DNA from 2 places in the Cellulosimicrobium sp. KWT-B genome. Region 2 is predicted to be linked to the other one. Evidence: predicted binding sites of a transcription regulator. Region 2 holds the regulator's gene; the other holds the start of a gene.
The links. The regulator LexA, encoded in region 2, represses DNA repair genes until DNA is damaged. The targets are predictions, from matches to a motif close to TCGAACANNTGTTCGA.
Positions count from the first base shown of each region.

Region 1: a site for LexA is predicted at 2,614-2,629, ahead of B9L22_RS12525 (YbaK/EbsC family protein). Genes of this name have one in related genera too.

Region 1 covers NZ_NEDO01000003.1:577,366-582,880, forward strand. Annotated here, with positions in the region: gene B9L22_RS12515 (DNA polymerase Y family protein) at 1-1,435, opposite strand, end outside; gene B9L22_RS12520 (hypothetical protein) at 1,432-2,532, opposite strand; gene B9L22_RS12525 (YbaK/EbsC family protein) at 2,913-3,494, shown strand; gene helR (RNA polymerase recycling motor ATPase HelR) at 3,576-5,515, opposite strand, start outside.
Region 2 covers NZ_NEDO01000006.1:89,037-94,551, reverse strand. Annotated here, with positions in the region: gene B9L22_RS17350 (ATP-dependent DNA helicase) at 1-1,890, shown strand, start outside; gene B9L22_RS17345 (L-lactate dehydrogenase) at 1,920-2,927, shown strand; gene lexA (transcriptional repressor LexA) at 3,041-3,775, opposite strand; gene B9L22_RS17335 (LysM peptidoglycan-binding domain-containing protein) at 4,112-4,486, shown strand; gene nrdR (transcriptional regulator NrdR) at 4,855-5,385, shown strand; gene B9L22_RS17325 (aldo/keto reductase) at 5,451-5,515, opposite strand, start outside.

The DNA.
Region 1 (5,515 bases), on a different contig from region 2:
CGACGGGCCGCCCGGCGTCGTCGAGCACGACGACGTCCTGCGGCTCGACGGGCACGAGCGCGGGGGCGGGGCTCGGCAGCGCGCCGGGCCACGGCAGGGCCGGGTCGCGCGGGCGCGCGACGTCCTCCCCGAACGGCACGAGGTGCACGCGGTCGGTCGCGTCGCGGCCGCCCTGGACCTGGACGCGCAGGACGGCGTCGCCCCCGAGGATGCCCTGCACGCGCCCGAGCGCGCGGTGGGCCCGCGCGTCCTCGCCGCTCGACGCGCCCCACAGGCGCGGCTGCTCCGCTCCCGCGGGCACGACCTCCTCGGCCGTGAGGGACAGGCGGGCCAGCGGCGCGACGCCCGGGACGACGTCGGCCCCGCCGGGCGAGCCGCCCCGCTCTCCTCCGCGACCGCCCCCGCTCCCGGCCCGGGCCGCGCGCCCGGCGCGGACGGACGTGGTGGTGAGCCAGCCCTCGAGCTGCCACCGGACCTTGTCCGTGAGGCGCGCCGGGCTCATCGCGCCCGGCCCGTCGAGCCGCCAGGTGCGCTCGAGGTCGTCGCCCTCGACGGTCCGCGCCGTGATGCGCAAGCGCCCGGCGACGAGCGAGCGCGCGACGAGCTGGTCGTGCAGGTCCTCGGAGAGCCGGCGCGCGGCGAAGGTCGCGACGTCGACGCGCTCGGCGGGCGGGTCGAGCTCGGCGCTCACCGCGACGTCGGGCTCGACGCGGCGCCGCGCGGGCGGGCGCAGGTCCTCGCCGCGCGCGAGCCGGTGCGCCCACGCGCCGAGGTCGCCGAAGCGCCCCTCGACGGTCGCGGGCGGCAGGGCCGCGAGCGCCCCGAGGGTGCGCACGCCGAGCCGGCCCAGGAGGTCCACGAGCTCGTCGACCGCGACGGCGGCGTCCGGCCGGGCGGTGACGTGCACGAGGTCGCGCGCCGGCCGGGGCGCGAGGAACGCGGCGGAGCGGCCGGGCGGGACGACGGCGGCGTCCCGCGCGGCGAGCACGGCGGCGAGGATGCCGTCGGCGACGCCCACCTGGCTCTCGTGGCCGGTGCGCTCGGCGACGCGCGCGACGAGGGCCTCCGCGAGCGCGGCGTCGGACCCGTGGTACCGGCTCGCCCCGGCGGCGGGCAGGAGCAGCAGGCCGGGCCGGGTGATCTCCAGCCCCGCGACGACGGTCTCGGCCGCGAGCGCGACGGGCTCGAACTCGCGGGCGTCGCGCGCGTCGTCCACGTCGAGCAGCTCGAGCTCGGGGCAGCACTCGCGGGCCCGACGGCGGCGCATGCCCCGGCGCACGCCGTGGGCACGCGCGGTCGCGGAGACGGCGACGACGCGGCGACCGTCGTGCGTCGCGGCGGGGACGTGCGCGGGGACGTCGCGCACCGCCATCGCCGCGAGCACCGGCCAGTCCGGCACCCACAGGGCCGCCGTGCGGGTCGGGCTCGTGGTCATCCGACGAGCCGGAGCCGGGAGGGCCGGTCGGGGTCGTCGACCCGGGCGGTCTCGTGGGCGGTCACGGCGGTCCCGGCCACGGTGGCGCCGGTCCCGGCCGCGGGCCGGGGGCCGCGGGCGTCCTCGACGAGGAACGCGGGCCAGTCCTCGTGGCCGAGCGGGAGCTCGACCTCGAGCCGCACGGGGCGCGCGGCTCCCCCGCGGCCCGCGCGCTCGACGACGAGGGTGCGACGGCGCAGCCAGCCCGCGCCGCGGTCCGCCCCGGACCAGCCGCCGCCCGTCACGGTGAGCGCGACGTGCGCGCCCGGCCACGTCCCCGCGGCGACGAGCAGCGCCCCACGCTCGCGCGCCCGCGCGGCCAGGCGCCGTCGGTCGGGGTCGGTGAGGGCGGCGTCGGGCCCGACGACCACGACGTCCAGGCCGTCGACGAGCGCCGAGATCGCGAGCGCCGCGTCCGGGCCGGGCCGCGGGACGAGCACGACGCGGTCGAGGTCCGCGCCGGCGTCGGCGGCCGCGAGCAGCCCGACGGCGGGGAACCCGACGGCGGCGGTCCACGCCCCGGCCCGCGACGGCCGCGCGACGAGCGCGAGCAGGAGGCTCGTCGAGCCGCGCACCGCCAGCACGGTGCCGCGCTGCAGGGCGCCGAGCGGGAGGAGCGGCGCGAGCACGTCGTGCACCGGCCACACCCGCTCGTCCGTGCCCGCGTCCCGGCTCGCGCCCGAGGTCCGGACGTGGCGGGTGCGGGCGCGCGCCGGAGGGTCGGGCGGTGCGGGGGCGGGCCGCACGACCGGCGAGGCGGCGGCGTCCGCGAGCGGGGCGACCTCGGCGAGGAGGGCGGTGTCGGCACGCGGGACGGTGTCGGCACGCGGGACGGTGTCGGCACGCGGGGCGGTCTCGGTGCGCGGGACGACGGTCGGTGCCGCCGGGGCGGTGAGCGGTTCCGGGGCCGCGGGGGCGACGACCGGGCGGTGTCGGCGGACGCCCGTCCGCTCCTCCGCACGGCGCAGGGCGGCACGGGCGCGCTCGGCCTTGTCGACGGCCGCAGCCGTCGGGCCTGGTGCCCCCGCCCGTTCGGCGGGGTCGGCGAGAAGGGTCATCTCGCCTCCCGGGATGCTGCTCGGACGGGACGCGCACCGCGCGTCGACTGCTGCGGGCGGTGTGCTGCACCCGCTGAGCGTTCGAACAAACGTTCGAACGCTTCCAGTGAACGACCGCCGTTCCGAGGTGTCAACTCCGCAGGTCGGAGGCGCCTGCTTCGTCCGAGATGCCCACCCCAACCTTCGACCCCCACTGGAGACTTGCCCGAAACCCTCGACCTCTACCTGACCCTCCTCCCCCGCCGACCATGCGGCTGTCGCCCGTCCGGCGGGCGGCACGGGCTGTGACCGCATGCTCGGCGGGCTCGAGGGGCTCCGGGGGTGTGTTCGACATCCGGCCTCTCCCGCGCGGCGGCCCGCCGGGGTGGCAGGCTGACGCCATGGACGCCCGCACGACCCTGCCCACGCTCGGCTCGCTCACCTGGGAGCCGGCGCTCGACCACCTCGACCTCGTCGCCCCCGTGACCGCCGACGCGCTGCGCCGGTGGGCCGACGTCGACCCGGACGTCGCGACGCTCGTCGCCGTGACGGAGATCGACCCCGACCTCGCGGACACCGCGACGCTCAACGCCGCGTTCGACCTGCCCGTCGAGGCGTCGGCGAACTGCGTCGTCGTGGGCGGCGCACGGGCGGGCGACGAGCGCATCGCCGCCGCCGTCGTGCGGGCCCACACGCGCGCCGACGTCAACACGCGCGTCCGCAAGCTGCTCGACGTGCGCAAGGCGTCGTTCCTGCCGACCGACCGCGCGACGGCCGAGTCCGGGATGGAGTACGGCGGCATCACGCCCGTCGGGCTGCCCGAGGGGTGGCGCGTGCTCGTCGACTCCCGCGTCGTGACGGACGGCGCGCTCGCGCTGATCGGCAGCGGCGTGCGGCGCTCGAAGCTGCTGCTCCCCGGCGACCTGCTGGGCCGCCTGCCCGGTGTCGAGGTCGTCGAGGACCTGGCCGTCCCGGTCGCCTGACCCGTCCCCCCCTGCCGAGCACGACCTGGCGGTCGCCACGGGCGGCCTGACGACCGCCAGGTCGTGCTCGACGCCCGGTGCTCAGCGATCCAGGACGACGAGCCGCTGCGTCGCGCGCGTCATCGCGACGTAGCGGTCGACGGCGCCCTCGACGCCGTCGCCGAACGCCTGCGGCTCGACGAGCACCACGAGGTCGAACTCGAGGCCCTTCGCCGTCTCGGGCGTGAGCCACCGCACCCGCGCGGACCCCTCGCCCTCGCCACCGGCGCCACCGACCCTGCCGCCCGACTCCTCGCCGGACGCCCCGGACGGCCCGGACTGCTCGGACGGCTCGGTGGCGCCGATGACGCACGCCGTGCCGTCCGCGTGCTCGGCGAGCCACGCGCCGAGGACCGCGTCGAGGTCCGCGACCGCCCCGTGGGCGACGGGCACGCCCGTGCTGCGCACCGACGTCGGGACGTTCGCGTCCGGGATCGCGGCCCGGACGACGGGCTCCGCCTCGGCCATGATCTCCCGCGGCGTGCGGTAGTTGACGCTCAGCGACGCCTCCTCGACGCGGGCGAAGCCCACGCGCGCGAGCCGCTCGCGCCAGCCCTCGGGGAAGCCGTGGCGGGCCTGGGCGCGGTCCCCGACGACCGTGACGCTGCGCGACGGGCAGCGGCTGAGGACCATCTGCCACTCGGCGTCGGTGAGCTCCTGCGCCTCGTCGACGACGACGTGCGCGAAAGGCCCCGCGAGGCGGTCCGGCGTCGCGACGACGAGCGCGCCGTCGTCCACCAGCGCGTCGCGCAGGTCCTCGCCGCGGAGCATCTGCATGACCCCGAGCTCGCTGTCGTCGGTCGCCACGAGGTGGTCGACGACGTCGTCCATGCGCGCGCGCTCCGCCGCCACGGCGGCCTCGTTGCGGCGGCGTCGGCGTGACGCCTCCGGGTCGCCGAGCCGACGGCGCGCGGCGTCGAGCAGCGGGAGGTCCGCCGTCGTCCACGCGTACGCGTCCGGGCGCTGGAGCGCGCGCACCTGCTCGGGCGTGAGCGACGGCGCGCACAGCCGCAGGTAGGCGGGCACGGACCACAGGTCGGCCACGAGGTCCGTCGGCTCCACGAGGGGCCACGCGCGGTCGAACGCGGCACCGAGCCCGCGGTGGCCGCGCAGGGCGCGGCGCACGTCGTCGGCCTCGACGTCGACGCCGTCCTCCGCGGCTCCCCCGCAGGCCTTGTCCACGAGGATCTCGACGAGCGCGGCCCAGACGTCGTCGCGCGCCTCGTTGTGCGGGGTGCCCGGGTCGACGGACTCGAACGCCTCGGCCCAGTCGGCCGGGGAGAGCCAGACGTCGGCCCACGGCGTCTCGACCTCCCTGCCTTCGGCGGGCGGGCGTTCGGAGAACCGTACGGCGGGCTCGATCGCGGCGACGAGCGCGGCGGACGCCTTGAGCCGGGCCACCTCGGGGTCGGCCTCCGCGCGCGCCGTCGCGCCCTCGGGGACGAGGTCGCGCAGCGTGCACGTCTGCACGCCCTCCTCGCCGAGGCCGGGCAGCACGTCGGCCACGTACGCGAGGTAGGGACGGCTGGGCCCGACGACGAGCACGCCGCCGTGCCCACCACCGCGCCCGCCAGCATGCCCACCCCCGTGCCCGCCGCCCACGTGCGGGTCGGCGTACAGCAGGTAGGCCGCGCGGTGCAGCGCCACGACCGTCTTGCCCGTGCCGGGACCGCCGTCGACGACGAGCGCGCCGCGCGAGCCCGCGCGCACGATCGCGTCCTGGTCGGCCTGGATCGTGCCGAGCACGTCGCGCATCCGCGGCGACCTGCTCGCGCCGAGGCTCGCGACGAACGCCGACTGGTCGTCGAGCGCCGCGCTCGACCCGGCGCCGTCGGGCACGAGCTCCTCGTCCCAGTAGTCGGTGACGCGCCCGCGCGCCCACCGGTACCGGCGCCGCGCCGCGAGGCCGAGCGGCTGGGCGGGCGTGGCCGCGAAGTACGGCTCGGCGGCGGGCGAGCGCCAGTCGACGAGCAGGCGTTCGC
Region 2 (5,515 bases):
GGGTACCTCGTGCCGGCCGTGCGCCACGCGGTCGCGACCGACGAGCGCGTCGTCGTCTCGACGGCGACCCTCGCCCTCCAGCGCCAGGTCATCACGCGGGACCTCCCGCTCGTGGCCGACGCCGTCGCGGACCGCCTCCCGCGGCCCGCGTCGATCGCGCTCCTCAAGGGCTGGCACAACTACCTGTGCGTGCACAAGATCGCGGGCGGCTACCCCGCGGACGAGACCACGCTCTTCGACCTCCCCGGCGAGGCGGCGGGCGCCGCCGACCACCCCGCCGCGCGCGGAGGGACGAGCATGGCGGCCCTCGGCGAGCAGGTCGTGCGCCTGCGGGAGTGGGCCGACGAGACGCCCACGGGCGACCGGGACGACCTCGTCCCCGGCGTGAGCGACAAGGCGTGGCGGCAGGTCTCCGTCACGGCCCTGGAGTGCCTGGGCCAGCGCTGCCCGCTGCTCGCCGAGTGCTTCCCCGAGCGGGCGCGCGCCGCGGCGCGCGAGGCCGACGTCGTCGTGACGAACCACGCGATGCTCGGCATCGCGGCCATGGGGTCGCCCGGGGTGCTGCCCGAGCACGACGTCCTCGTCGTCGACGAGGCGCACGAGCTCGCGGACCGCGTCACGGCCGCCGCGACGGTGGACCTGTCGGTCCCGGCGATCGAGAGCGCGGCGCGCCTCGCCCGCCGCCACGGCGGGGTCACGACGGACGCGCTCGACGCCGCGTCCGCCGCGCTCGGCACGGTCGTCGGGTCGCTGCCCGCAGAGCGCTTCCCCGACGGCCTGCCCGACGCCGCACGCTCCGCCGTCGCGGCGGTGCGGGACGCCGCGCGCGAGGTGCTCTCCACGCTCAAGCCCGAGACCGGCGTGACCAAGCCGGCCCAGCCGGACACGGGCCTGAAGATGGCGCAGTCGACGATGCTTCAGCTCTTCGAGGTCGCCGAGCGCATGGCGGCCGACCCCACGGGCCACGACGTGCTGTGGTGCTCGCGGCCGGGGGAGGGCGGCTGGTCCGGCGACCGCTTCGGCGACGGCGCGAGCCGCCTGCACGCCGCCCCGCTCGGCGTGGCGGGTCTCATCCGCACCCACCTGCTGGCGGAGCGCACCGGCGTCTTCACGTCCGCGACGCTCGCGCTCGGCGGGAGCTTCGACGCCGTCGCGCGCACCTTCGGGCTCGGCCCCGCGGCGACGGGCGGAGCCGCGGACGCGGGCGACGGCGACGCGCCGCGCTGGCGCGGGCTCGACGTCGGGAGCCCGTTCGACTACCCGCGCCAGGGCATCCTCTACGTCGCGAAGCGCCTGCCGGCGCCCGGCCGCGAGGCGTCGACCGAGCACCAGCTCGACGAGATCGCGGCGCTCGTCGAGGCCGCCGGCGGTCGGACCCTCGGCCTGTTCTCCTCGCGGCGTGCCGCGGTGGCCGCGGCCGAGGCGATGCGCGAGCGGCTGGACGTGCCGGTCCTGTGCCAGGGCGACGACCAGCTGCCGACCCTCGTGCGGGAGTTCGCCGAGGACCCGGCGACGTGCCTGTTCGGCACGCTGTCGCTGTGGCAGGGCGTGGACGTGCCCGGGCCGTCGTGCCAGCTCGTGCTCATCGACCGCATCCCGTTCCCGCGCCCGGACGACCCGGTGAAGTCGGCGCGGGCTCGGGCCGTCGAGGCCGCGGGCGGCAACGGGTTCATGCAGGTCTCCGCGACGCACGCGGCCCTCCTGCTCGCCCAGGGTGCCGGGCGGCTCGTGCGGTCCACGGCCGACCGCGGGGTCGTCGCGGTCCTGGACCCACGGCTCGTGACGGCGCGCTACGGGTCGTTCCTCACGCGGTCCATGCCGGGGTTCTGGCAGACGACCGACCGCGACGTGGCCACCGCTGCGCTCCGCCGCCTCGCCGCCCTAGGCTGAGCCCTTTCCAGCGACTTCACGGAGGCGACATGACGAGCACGTCACCGCAGGGCACCGGCGACGCGACCACGGGCGGTCCGGGAGGGGGAGCGCGGACCACGAAGCTCGCGATCGTCGGCGCCGGTGCCGTCGGCTCGACGCTGGCCTACGCCGCGCTCATGCGCGGCGCGGCGCGCACGGTGGCGCTCCTCGACGTCAACCGCGCGAAGGTCGAGGCCGAGGTCCTCGACCTCCAGCACGGCATCCAGTTCATGCCCATGGCGCGCGTCGAGGGGTCCGACGACGTCGCGGTGTGCGCGGGGGCCGACGTCGTCGTGGTCACGGCCGGCGCCAAGCAGAAGCCGGGTCAGACGCGCCTCGACCTCGCCGAGGGCACGATCGGGCTCATGCGGACGATCCTGCCGGGCCTCGTGGAGGTGGCCCCGGACGCCGTCTACGTCATGGTGACCAACCCCGTCGACATCGTCACGTACGCGGCGCTCAAGTTCTCGGGGCTGCCCCCGACGCAGCTCTTCGGCAGCGGCACCGTGCTCGACTCCTCGCGGCTGCGGTTCCTCGTGGCGCAGCACTGCGGCGTCGCGGTGCAGAACGTGCACGCGTACATCGCGGGGGAGCACGGCGACAGCGAGATCCCGCTCTGGAGCTCCGCGACGATCGGCGGCGCGCCGCTGCTCGAGTGGCAGGGCATCGGCGGTCGGGGACCGCTCACGGGCGACGTGCGCGACGAGATCGCGCGCGAGGTCGTGCAGTCGGCCTATCGGATCATCGAGGGCAAGGGCGCGACCAACTACGCGGTCGGGCTCGCGGGCACCCGGATCATCGAGGCGGTGCTCGCCGACGAGCACCGGGTGCTGCCCGTGTCGACGCTCCTCGACGGCATCTACGGGCTCGAGGACGTGTGCCTGTCGCTCCCGACGCTCGTCGACCGCCGGGGCGCGACGGAGCGCGTCGAGGTGCCGCTGGCGGACGACGAGCTCGCGGGCCTGCGCTCGTCCGCGGAGTCGCTGCGCGCGGTCGCGCGACGCTTCGGGCTCTGAGCCCACGGGCCCGTCGGGCCCCGCACGACGAGAGCCGGGCGGTCGAGGGACCGCCCGGCTCTCGTGCTGTCCGGAGCCCGCCCGCAGGCGCCCGGAGTCGGCTCGGGGACCGTTCAGAGGCTGCGCAGGACGGAGACGACGCGCCCCAGCACCTGGGCGTCGTCACCGGGGATCGGGTCGTACGCGGCGTTGTGCGGCATGAGCCACACGTGGCCGTCGGCGCGCCGCAGGCTCTTCACGGTGGCCTCGCCGTCGATCATGGCGGCCACGATCTCGCCGTTCTCCGCGACCGGCTGGCGCCGCACGACGACCCAGTCGCCGTCGCAGATCGCCGCGTCGATCATCGAGTCGCCCTGCACGCGCAGGAGGAAGAGCTCCCCCTCGCCGACGAGCTGGCGCGGCAGCGGGAACACGTCCTCGACGACCTGCTCCGCGAGGATGGGGCCACCGGCGGCGATGCGGCCGACGACGGGGACGTACGACGGCGCGGGGTGGGCCTCGTCGTACGCCGGCTCGGGGGTCGTGCCGGCCGGCGCGAGCGGGGTGGCGCGGCGGGCGTCGTCGGGCTGGACCACCTCGATGGCGCGCGGGCGGTTCGGGTCGCGCCGCAGGAAGCCCTTGCGCTCGAGCGTGGTGAGCTGGTGCTTGACGGAGGACGGGCTCGTGAGCCCGACGGCCTCGCCGATCTCGCGCATGCTCGGCGGGTAGCCGCGCTGCTCGACGCACGCGCGGATGGTCTCGAGCACGAGCCGCTGACGCGGGGTGAGCCCGTCACCCCCTGCCGACCCGTCCGGCAGCTCGCGCACCTCGGCGAGCCCCCGTGCCCTGTCCGTGCCTCGTCCCGCCATGGTCGCTCCGCCCTCGTCCGTCGCGTGCCGCCGGCGCCAGCCGGGCCTGCGGCCTCCCCTCCCCGGGACGTGCGCCCCGGGACCTCGGTCGCCCCTCCGGGTCCGAGCGGACATGTCCGGCGAACCGACCTGACCCCAGGCTAGGGGAGGATGCGACACGAATCAAACACCTGTTCGAGCATGTCTCGACTCTGTGGGTCGTTCGTGATAGACCTTCGTACAGATGTTCTACGTACAGGTGTTCGACCCGAGGGGGTCGGCGCGGAGATGAGACGGGCGCGCGGGTCCGATCGACCGGGGAAGGCGATCGGGCTCGCGGGCCGGGACGGAGGGGACATGAACACGGTGGCGATGGCGACGGCGGCACCGTCCACGCTCGGGCGAGGCGGTGCGGCGGTGCGAGGCGTGCGCCCGGAGGCGCCGCTGCGGCTCACGCGACGCGGCCGTGCGGTCCTCGTGCTCCTCGTGGCCGTCCTGCTCGTCCTTGCGGCGCGGGTCGGCCTGGCTGTCGCGGCCGGACCCGGGGAGCCGGTCGAGGTCCGCGTCCACGTCGTGAGCGCGGGGGAGACCCTGTGGGAGCTCGCCCAGGGCGTCGCGACCCCGGGCGAGGACCTCCGTGAGGTGGTCAGCGGGCTCGTCGAGCTGAACGGTCTGTCGTCGTCGGGCGTGCAGGCCGGCCAGACCATCCTGCTCCCGGTCGCCGAGCGGTGACGGTGCGCTCGGGAGTGGCCCGGGTCCTGTGACGCAGCACACGGTGCCGACGTGCGACAGGCTGCGGCTCGGGGTTGCGCCAGTGCGTTAGGTCCGCCTAAGTTAGTGTCACCTCACACGCCGGCTGGGGGGCTGGGCGGACGAGGCGAGGAGTCTGCGGACCACCGCGACTCCTGTGCACGTCGCCGCGCGCGAGGCGAGTCGCGCGCGAGATGGGGACGGGGGCGTCCCGACGGGGGCGGTCGACCACGACCGCCCCCGTTCTGCTGCCCGTGGCCGGGCGCGGCGTCGGCGTGTTGCACCGCGCGCCCGCGACGGCATACGTTCGTCGCGCCGACCTGTCGGCGCGACCCGCGGAGGAGCCCGCCATGCACTGCCCGTTCTGCCGTCACGCGGACTCCCGCGTCGTCGACTCCCGCACGTCCGACGACGGTGCCTCCATCCGCCGGCGACGCCAGTGCCCGGAGTGCAACCGCCGCTTCACGACGATCGAGACCGCCAGCCTGTCCGTGGTCAAGCGGTCCGGAGTGACCGAGCCCTTCTCGCGCGAGAAGATCGTCAACGGCGTCCGCAAGGCCTGCCAGGGGCGCCCGGTGAACGAGGACGACCTCGCCGTCCTCGCGCAGCGCGTCGAGGAGACCATCCGCGCGAGCGGGAGCGCCGAGCTCGACGCCTACGAGATCGGCCTCGCGATCCTCGGGCCGCTGCGCGAGCTCGACGAGGTTGCCTACCTCCGCTTCGCGAGCGTCTACCAGGCGTTCGACTCGCTCGAGGACTTCGAGAGCGCCATCACGTCGCTGCGTGTCGACCGGGAGGAGCGCGAGGCGGCGGCGGGCCGTGCGGCGGCCGAGGCCACCGACGACGCCGCGACCGACCGCGAGGCGGCACCCCAGCCCTGACGGTCACGCGACGGTTCCGCGCCGCGTGACTCGGCCCGAGGCTCGTGCCTCGCAGCCGGACACGGCTACAGGTCGCTGGACCGCGACGCCCAGATGTTGATGCCCGTGTCCACGGGGAGGTCGTCGACGG